4 regions of the Shinella agrisoli genome follow, and region 1 is predicted to be linked to each of the others. Evidence: predicted binding sites of a transcription regulator. Region 1 holds the regulator's gene; each other region holds the start of a gene.
What was found. The regulator PhoB, encoded in region 1, activates phosphate uptake and scavenging genes when phosphate is short. The targets are predictions, from matches to a motif close to TGTCATNNANCTGTCAT.

Region 1 (2,197 bases):
TCCGAAAAGAGATGCGGAAAAACGTGTCTGCGGCTTGACTTTTCCGGGCATCAGAAAAATCAAAAGCCGCCTTTCGGCGGCATGCCGGCACTATCGGCATTTCACCCCGGGATGTCAACAAAATCGCAAGCCGAAATGCGGCTGAACCTCCCGCAAGGTGAGGATTCACGGCACGCGTGGAAGGTGTCGCTATCGAGTCACACCCGACCAGCAAGTTGGGGAAAACTCCGAAATCGATTCGCCTCGATTCGGGCGACTCTTGTCACGGAGTCCCCCGGACTCTAGGTTAAAGGCCAATTACTAGGCTGCATGCGGCGGAACTAGTCACCAAAAGAGTTAGGGCGTTCAGTTCCGGACCCGTCCGGAACGCGATGAGGGATTCCCGCATTGCGAGCGCCGAACGGAGACGAGAGCATGAACTGGACAGACGAGCGCGTCGAGAAACTCAAGAAGCTCTGGAGCGAGGGCCTGAGCGCGAGCCAGATCGCGGCACAGCTCGGCGGCGTCAGCCGCAACGCGGTCATCGGCAAGGTGCACCGGTTGAACCTGCCGGGCCGGGCCAAGGCCGGCGGCACGCAGAGCGCATCGCGCCCGAAGCGCCCGGCGGCGGCAGCCCCGCGCCCGTCCAACTTCGCGGCCCGCGCCGTCACCGCCCGCACCGTGGCGCGCCCGGCCGGCAACACCATCGCCAAGGAAGAGATCGATTTCGACGCGCAGAGCGACCAGCTTCCGGTTCCGGCCAACGGCAATGCCGTGGTCGTGCCGATGTCGCGCCGGCTGGAACTGACGCAGCTCACCGAGCGCACCTGCAAATGGCCGATCGGCGATCCGCTGAACGACGACTTCCATTTCTGCGGCAACGAGTCCCCGGACAACTCGCCCTATTGCACCTACCACCAGCGCCTCGCCTACCAGCCCTCGGCCGAGCGGCGGCGGATGCGGTGAACAGCACGAGCGTGGACTGAGACGCGGGCCCGGAAGGGCCCGTTTTCGTCTGGGTTGGAGAATAAGGGCGAGGTCAACGCACCGCAAAACGCGAAACAGGCCCCGAAGGGCCCATTCCGTCCTTGGGAGGAAACTTTTCGCCTCAGGCTTCCAGCGAATAGCCGGCGCCGCGGACTGTGCGGATGACGTCCTGCATGTTGGCGAAGTTGAGCGCCTTGCGCAGGCGGCCGACATGCACGTCGACGGTGCGCTCGTCGACATAGATGTCATGGCCCCAGACGCCGTCGAGGAGCTGCGAGCGGGAGAAGACGCGGCCTGGCGAGGTCATCAGGAACTCCAGCAGGCGGAACTCCGTCGGGCCGAGGCGCACTTCGCGGGTGCGGCGGTGGACGCGGTGCGTCTCGCGGTCGAGCTCGATGTCGCCGCAGCGCAGGACCGTCGAGACGACCTCCGGCTTGGCCCGGCGGAGCATGGCGCGCACGCGGGCGACGAGCTCCGGCGTCGAGAAGGGCTTGACCACATAATCGTCCGCGCCGGTGGCAAGGCCGCGGACCCGCTCGCTCTCCTCGCCGCGCGCCGTCAGCATGATGATCGGCAGGCGCTCGGTTTCCGGCCGCTGGCGCAGGCGCCGGCACAGCTCGATGCCGGAAACGCCGGGCAGCATCCAGTCGAGGATGAGCAGGTCCGGCATGCGCTCCTGCAAGCGCATCTCGGCCTCGTCACCGGAGAGGATCGTATCGACCTCGAAGCCTTCGGCCTCGAGATTGTAGCGCAGGAGGACGCTCAGCGCCTCCTCGTCTTCCACGACGGCAATTCTGGGCACCATGGACCTGAACCCTGCTCTCGTTACTCGGAGACGTCGCTGGTGCCGGCGGCAACCACCGACGTCGAGGTATCGTCCTTCGGGCGCTCGCCCTCGGGCTGCGAGCCGGTCGCCATGTAGTAGATGGTTTCGGCGATGTTCGTCGCATGGTCGCCGATGCGCTCGATGTTCTTGGCGCAGAACAGGAGGTGCGTGCAGGGCGTGATGTTGCGCGGATCCTCCATCATGTAGGTCAGGAGCTCGCGGAACAGCGAGGTGTAGATCGCGTCGATCTCGTCGTCGCGCTCGCGGATGGCCTTGGCCTTGTCGACCGAGCGCGTGGCGAAGACGTCGAGCACTTCCTTCAATTGCATCAGGGCGAGCTCGGCAAGGTGCTCGAGGCCGCGGGCGAGCTTGCGCGGCATGCCCGAGCTCTGCACGGCGATGACA
Region 2 (2,197 bases), on a different contig from region 1:
TCCTTCTCCAGATAGCGCCGGTCGCCGGAAAGATCGCTCGACTCCGACCAGTTGTTCAGCACCTCGTGGTCGTCCCACTGGAAGAAGGTCGGGCACGCCCTGTTGAACGCCAGCAGATGCTCGTCGAGAAGATTGTACTTCCACTGGCCGCGGAATTCGGCGAGCGTGCGGGCCACGTCGCGCTTCTCGTCGGTGACGATGCGGTTCTTCCACACGCCGCCGTCGCGCAGCGGGATCTCGTCCGGGATCGGCCCGTCGGCATAGACCGTGTCGCCCGAATGGATGAAGAAATCCGGCTCGTGGCGCAGCATGGTCGAATAGGTCTTCATGCCGACATCGTCGATGCCCCAGCCCTGACCCGCCGTATCGCCCGACCAGACGAACCGAACGGATCGCTTGCGCATCGGCGCGGTGCGGAAGCGCCCGACGACCGGCTCCGAGACGAGATGGCTGGAATAGGGGTCGCTCGCCGTGAAGCGGTAGAAGATATCCTGGTCCGGCAACAGGCCGGAGAGCATCGCCTTGACCGTGTTGTCGGAGGCGACGGTCGCCTTCTGCAGCGGCAGGCGCGCCGCGTTCAGGAAGCTGTCCGTGGTCGAGTATTCGAGCATCACCTCCGCCGGCCGGTCGGTGCGCGCCCAGACCATGCCGGAGGCGCAATCGACATCGCCGGACTGCACCCCGTGCGAGAAGGCCGGGCTGCCATGGCGCCTTGCATAGTAGGGAAGCGCCAGCGCGGAGGAGGCCGCAAGCGCACCGGCCCCTGCGGTCACAAGGAACGAGCGCCGCGTCAGCGCCTCGGGAACAATCGCCATGCCACCTCCGGCCAAGCCCGCGAATCGACGGGCAGACCATGAGTCCCGGGCGTGTCACTCCGGTAACGGGACGATGACGTTTCACCGAAAGTTCGGTGACGGTATTATGACGGAGTGCGTGTCTGGTGCGTGCCCGCACGCCCATCCCCTAACCCGCCTCCCTCTTCCTCCGTCATGGTCGAGCTTGACCCGACCAAGAGGTCGGCGGGGAGGCACGGTCGCGGCAAGAGCTCATAAGAACAAGAGCGCGATCAAGAGCGAAGGCGAGGGCAGCAAGCCTCAAGCCGCCAACCCCTTCTTTTCCAGCATCGCCTCCGGACTCGGCAGCTTGCCGCGGAACGCCTTGTAAGCGTCTTCGGGGTCCACGGAACCGCCGACCGCGTAGATATAGGTCTTCAGCCGCGCGGCCATCGCCGGATTGAAGGCATCGCCCGTCTCCGTGAAGGCGGCGAAGGCGTCGGCATCCAGCACTTCCGACCACATGTAGGAGTAGTAGCCGGCCGAATAGCCGTCGCCGGAGAAGACATGCTGGAAGTGCGGCGTCGCGTGGCGCATGACGATCGATTTCGGCATGCCGATCTTCTCCAGCACCTCCGCCTGCACCGCCATCGGGTCCTCGACCGGCCCGCGCGTATGGAAAGCCATGTCGACCAGCGCGGAGGCGGTGAATTCCACAGTCGCAAAGCCGGAATTGAAGGTGCGGGCGGCAAGCACCTTGTCGAGCAGCGCCCCTGGCATCGCCTCCCCGGTCCGGTAGTGCACCGCGTAGCGGGTCAGGACCTCCGGCACCGTCAGCCAGTGCTCGAAGAGCTGGGACGGCAGCTCGACGAAGTCGCGCGCCACGCCCGTGCCCGAGACCGACGGATAGGTCACGTCGGAGAGCATGCCGTGCAGCGCATGGCCGAATTCGTGGAAAAGCGTGCGCGCATCATCGAGCGAAAGCAGCGCCGGCTTGCCCTCGGCGGGTTTCGCAAAATTGCAGACGTTGTAGATGATCGGCAGCTCGCCGACCGCGCCGTTCTTCAGCGGCAGGCGGTGCTGACTCTGGTAGGAGCTCATCCAGGCGCCCGAGCGCTTGGAGGACCGTGCGAAATAGTCGCCGAGGAACATGGCGACCAGCCTGTCCTCCCGGTCGCGGATCTCGAAGACCCGGACATCCGGGTGATAGACCGGCACGCCCTTTTTTTCGATCGCCCGGATGCCGAAGAGCCGTTCGGCGACGTCGAAGCAGGCGTCGATGATCTTTTCCAGTTGGAGGTAGGGCTTCAGCTCCGCCTCGGAGAAGTTGAACTTCCTCGCCCGCAGCTTTTCCGCATAGTAGCGCCAGTCCCAGGGCATGACCTCGTGGTTGCGCCCCTCCTCCGCGACGAGCGCGGCAAGCT
Region 3 (2,197 bases), on a different contig from region 1:
GTAACCGGTCGACCCGTCCGTCTGCACGGTCGTCAGGATCGGCTCGACGGCATCGGCATTGGCGAGATAGATCTTGGCAAAGCCCGAAGCGCCGAGCTCGGCATAGTCGAGCGTGCCGCCGAGCAGACCCTGGATCACGCCGTCGTAATCGGCGGCCGGGAAGAAGGAGACCTTCTCGAAGCCGAGGTCGGCCTTCAGGTGGTCGCCGAGGCACTGGTAGTTGCGCAGGCGGTCGGCTTCGTTCTCGCCGCCGATGATGCCGACGCGGAATTCCTTGAGGTCTTCAGCCTGCACGTGGCCGGCGAGCGCGATGAGCGCAACGGCGCCGAGAAGAGCTTTCTTCAGCATGATCTTTCTCCTGTTTGGCCGGCTTCGCCGGACTGGAAGTTTATTGACCCTTCACGCGGGCCTTTCGATCCCGGCCGGCTCACAGCCCGGCCAGTGCCAGCGGTGTCGGGCTGGCGGATTCCTTGATGTTGTCCTGCCGGGCAGGATCGCGGATGGCGGTGGAGGTGACGCTTTCGTCGATCTCCGCGCCATCGGCCCCCGTACCGTAGATCGTGCGCACGGCCTGCGCATCGAGGTCGCGCGCCGGGCCGTCGAAGACGACGCGGCCATGCGCCATGCCGATGATGCGCTCGCAATAGGCGCGCGCCGTGTCGAGCGTGTGCAGGTTGGTGATGACCGTGATGCCCTCGCGCTCGTTGATGTCGCGCAGCGCGTCCATCACGATCTTGGCGTTCAGCGGGTCGAGCGAGGCGATCGGCTCGTCGGCGAGCAGCATCTTCGGGTTCTGCATCAGCGCGCGGGCGATCGCCACGCGCTGCTGCTGGCCGCCCGAGAGCGTGCCGGCCGGCTGGAGCGCCGTCTGCTCGATGCCGAGGCGTTCGAGCGCGGCGATCGCCATGATGCGCTCCTCGCGGGTGAAGAGGTTGAGGATGCTGAGCACCGTGGAGCGATGGTTGAGGCGGCCGAGCAGCACGTTGGTCAGCACGTCGAGGCGCGGCACGAGGTTGAACTGCTGGAAGATCATCGCGCAGTCGCGCTGCCAGTTGCGCAGGGCCGCGCCGCGCAGCGCGGAGACCTCGACATCGCCGAAATGGATCGTGCCCTCGCTCGGATCGGCAAGACGGTTGATCATGCGCAGCATGGTGGACTTGCCCGCGCCGGAGCGGCCGATGACGCCGACCATCTGGCCTTCGGGAATGTCGAAGGTCACGTCGTCGACCGCGACACGCGTCCCGAACCGGCGGGTGACATTCTTCAGTCGGAACATGGCGGATCCCTCTTCCTTAACTCTCGGCCCGGGGTTGGGTCCTGTCGTTTTCGGAACTGGCTCTAAACGCTGTTGATGAAGGGGCGATGTCACTTTCGTGTCGGAAAAATTACAGTCCACAGGCCTGAAATTCCGGCATCCGAAAGGGTTGTCTCAGCCGCCGTGACGGCTGAGAAAGGCTTCTGCGTCAAGTTTGCGAAAGTCGTCCAGGGCGGTGCGGAGCCGGGCATGATCCCAGTCCCACCAGGCGAGTTTTTCCATGCGCTCGGCGATGGTTCGGGGAAAGCGTTCGCGGATGACTTTCGCCGCCACGCCCCCGACGACCGTGTAGGATTCGACGTCCTTTGTGACAACCGCGCCCGATCCTATGACAGCGCCGTTGCCGATCGTGACACCCGGCAGGATCGTCGCGCCGTGGCCGATCCAGACGTCGTGGCCGATGGTGACGCGGTGCGCCCGCCGCCAGGCAAAGAAATCGCCCTCCTGGTCGGCGTCGGGCCAGTAATCGTTGGCGCGGTAGGTGAAATGGTGCAGCGTCGCGCGCCACATCGGATGGTTCGTCGCGTTGATGCGCACCGATGAGGCGATGTTGGCGAACTTGCCGATCGTCGCGCACCAGACCGAGCCGTCCTCCATGATGTAGGAATAGTCGCCGAGCTCGGTCTCGCTGACCCGGCAGCGCTCGGAGATTTCCGTGTAGCGGCCGAGCCGGCAATCCGCGACATTGGCCGTGGGGTGGATCAGCGGCGTTTCGGACAGCTTCGTCATGCGGCGGCCCTGCGCGGCGAGAAGGCGGAGACGTCGACGATGCGGTCGGCGACCTTCTCGCGCACGTCATCGTCGTGGAAAATGCCGAGAAGGGCGACGCCCGCCGCCTTCTTCTCCGCGATCATGCCGACGACGACCGCGCGGTTCGTCGCG
Region 4 (2,197 bases), on a different contig from region 1:
GCGCAGCGATTCGGGCATTTCCGAATCGGTCTCGATGCGGATCACCGAGCCGCGGCGGCGGCGCTTCAGCGCCGTCTCGAAGAAGCGCACCAGGTCCTCGGCCTCTTCCTCCACCTCGATGTCGCTGTCGCGGATGATGCGGAACGTGCCCGAGCCGCGCACGATGTAGCCGGGGAAGAGTCTTCCGATGAAGAGCCCGACGGCGTCTTCCAGCGTGATGTAGCGGATCGCCTGGTCGGCGTCCGGCAGGCGGATGAAGCGGGCGAGCGCGACCGGCAGGCGCAGGAGCGCCGTCATCGGCTCCTTGCCCGTCGTGCTTTCCAGCTGCAGGCCGATGGAGAAGCCGAGGTTCGGGATGAACGGGAACGGGTGGGCCGGATCGATGGAGAGCGGCGTCAGCACCGGGAAGATCGACTGGGTGAACTCCTGCTGGAGCCAGACCTTGTCGTCGCTCGACAGCGCCGTGGGACGGACGATGAGGATGTCCTCCTTGGCGAGATACTGCTGGAGCACGGCGAGCGAGGCCTGCTGCTCCATCTGGAGGTTGTCGATCTCCTTGAGGATGTCGTCGAGCTGTTCGGCGGCGGTCTTGCCGTCGGGGCTGCGGATGCCGACGCCCTGGCGCACCTGGCCTTCCAGGCCCGCGACGCGCACCATGAAGAACTCGTCGAGGTTGGCCGCCGAGATCGACAGGAAGCGCACGCGCTCGAGCAGCGGATGGGCCGTGTTCAGCGTCTCTTCCAGGACGCGGCGGTTGAACTGGAGCCAGGAGAATTCGCGGTTGATGAAGCGCTCGGGGCTCGCCATCAGGGCTTCGATGTCGACCACCGCCCCTTCCGGCGCCGCGTCCTCGACGGGCTTTTCCTGAGAGAGGTCCGAAGTCGCTGTATCCATTTCACATTCCGCCCGTTGACCGTCTTCCGGCTCCTATCCCAGTTTGACGACGGAACTGTGACAGTCAATCCGGGGCGGTGGAATAAGGCGGGTACTCCCCCTCTGCCGGGCATCTCCCATCGCGGTCAGGCCGCCGCATCTGGAGACTGCCCCTCATCCGGCCTGCCGGCCACCTTCTCCCCGCAGGCGGGGCGAAGGAGATGTGCCGCACCGTTTTCCTGAAGCAATGGCGGCCCGCAAGGCAAGTCCCCTCTCCCCGCCTGCGGGGAGAGGGTCAGGGTGAGGGGCGAACGCCAAATGCGACGGCGGCAAACCGCAGGCACCGGGAACCTACCCCGCGAAATCCTCCCCGCCGACCATCTCGCCCAGCACCTCCTGCGCCAGCGCGCGGGTGATGCGGCTGCCGCGGGCGAGCGCGAGGCGGTCGAGCCGGTCCACCAGCGTCTGGGCGGCCTCCAGCGAGCGCTCCATGCGCGCGACGATATAGGCGACGAGCCTGTCGTCGACGAAGAGCTGGCGGTCGGCGAAGAGCTTGACGATGACCTGGGAGAGCAGCTCGTCGTCGGGCTCGCCGATCTCCACCACGGTCGCCGCCTTCAGGCGCGAGCGCAGGTCCGGCAGGTCGACCGGCCAGGACATCGGCCAGAGCCGGCTGGTGACGAGCAGCGTGTGGCCGTGCTGGCGCACATTGTTGATGACGTGGAAGAGCGTGCGGTCGTCGAAGCCGGCGCGGTCGGCGTCCTCGATGAGCACGGGGCCGCGCGCGGCCGCCTCTTCCGCGCCCTCCCTCGGCCGGGCCGAAACCAGCGTCGCGCCGGCCTTCTCGCGCCAGATGGCGGAAAGGTGCGACTTTCCCGAGCCGACCGGCCCGGCGATGACGACGACGGGCGAGGGCCAGTGCGGCCAGGCGTCGATCATCGCCACCGCCGCGTCGACGGGCTTTGCGACGAGCAGGTCGTCGCGCCCCGTGGCGGGATCGTGCCCGAAGGCCAGCGGCAACTGTTCGGCGGTCTTGCTGCGCGAGGTCATGGTCTTACCCGGATACGCTGTCGAGGCCGGTCACTCTTCCGGCAGGCTCTCTTCGAGGAGGACGGGCTTGCTCGCCCCGTGATAGAGGTCGCTGTCAAGGTAGCGCTGGAGGCCGAAGCGGACAAGAACGCCCACCGCGGCGGCGGCCGGCACCGCGATCATCAGCCCGACGAAGCCGAAGAGCGCGCCGAAGGCGACCAGCGCGAACATCAGCCAGACCGGATGCAGCCCGACGCGCGAGCCGACGAGCTTGGGCTGGAGGATGTTGCCCTCG

Region 2: the regulator PhoB is predicted to act here: its motif matches at 911-927, upstream of ACIIOY_RS20005 (alkaline phosphatase D family protein).
Region 3: the regulator PhoB is predicted to act here: its motif matches at 1,352-1,368, upstream of phnC (phosphonate ABC transporter ATP-binding protein).
Region 4: the regulator PhoB is predicted to act here: its motif matches at 941-957, upstream of ACIIOY_RS13400 (RNA degradosome polyphosphate kinase).

What each region holds. Positions count from the first base shown of each region.
Region 1 is NZ_JBJIEP010000008.1:26,464-28,660, forward strand. Features, by position in the region: gene ACIIOY_RS10270 (GcrA family cell cycle regulator) at 415-945, shown strand; gene phoB (phosphate regulon transcriptional regulator PhoB) at 1,088-1,771, opposite strand; gene phoU (phosphate signaling complex protein PhoU) at 1,792-2,197, opposite strand, start outside.
Region 2 is NZ_JBJIEP010000020.1:45,602-47,798, forward strand. Features, by position in the region: gene ACIIOY_RS20005 (alkaline phosphatase D family protein) at 1-815, opposite strand, end outside; gene ACIIOY_RS20010 (M3 family metallopeptidase) at 1,095-2,197, opposite strand, start outside.
Region 3 is NZ_JBJIEP010000009.1:157,383-159,579, reverse strand. Features, by position in the region: gene phnD (phosphonate ABC transporter substrate-binding protein) at 1-348, opposite strand, end outside; gene phnC (phosphonate ABC transporter ATP-binding protein) at 428-1,276, opposite strand; gene ACIIOY_RS12000 (DapH/DapD/GlmU-related protein) at 1,430-2,044, opposite strand; gene phnL (phosphonate C-P lyase system protein PhnL) at 2,041-2,197, opposite strand, start outside.
Region 4 is NZ_JBJIEP010000010.1:212,374-214,570, forward strand. Features, by position in the region: gene ACIIOY_RS13400 (RNA degradosome polyphosphate kinase) at 1-894, opposite strand, end outside; gene hdaA (DnaA regulatory inactivator HdaA) at 1,225-1,923, opposite strand; gene ACIIOY_RS13410 (AI-2E family transporter) at 1,954-2,197, opposite strand, start outside.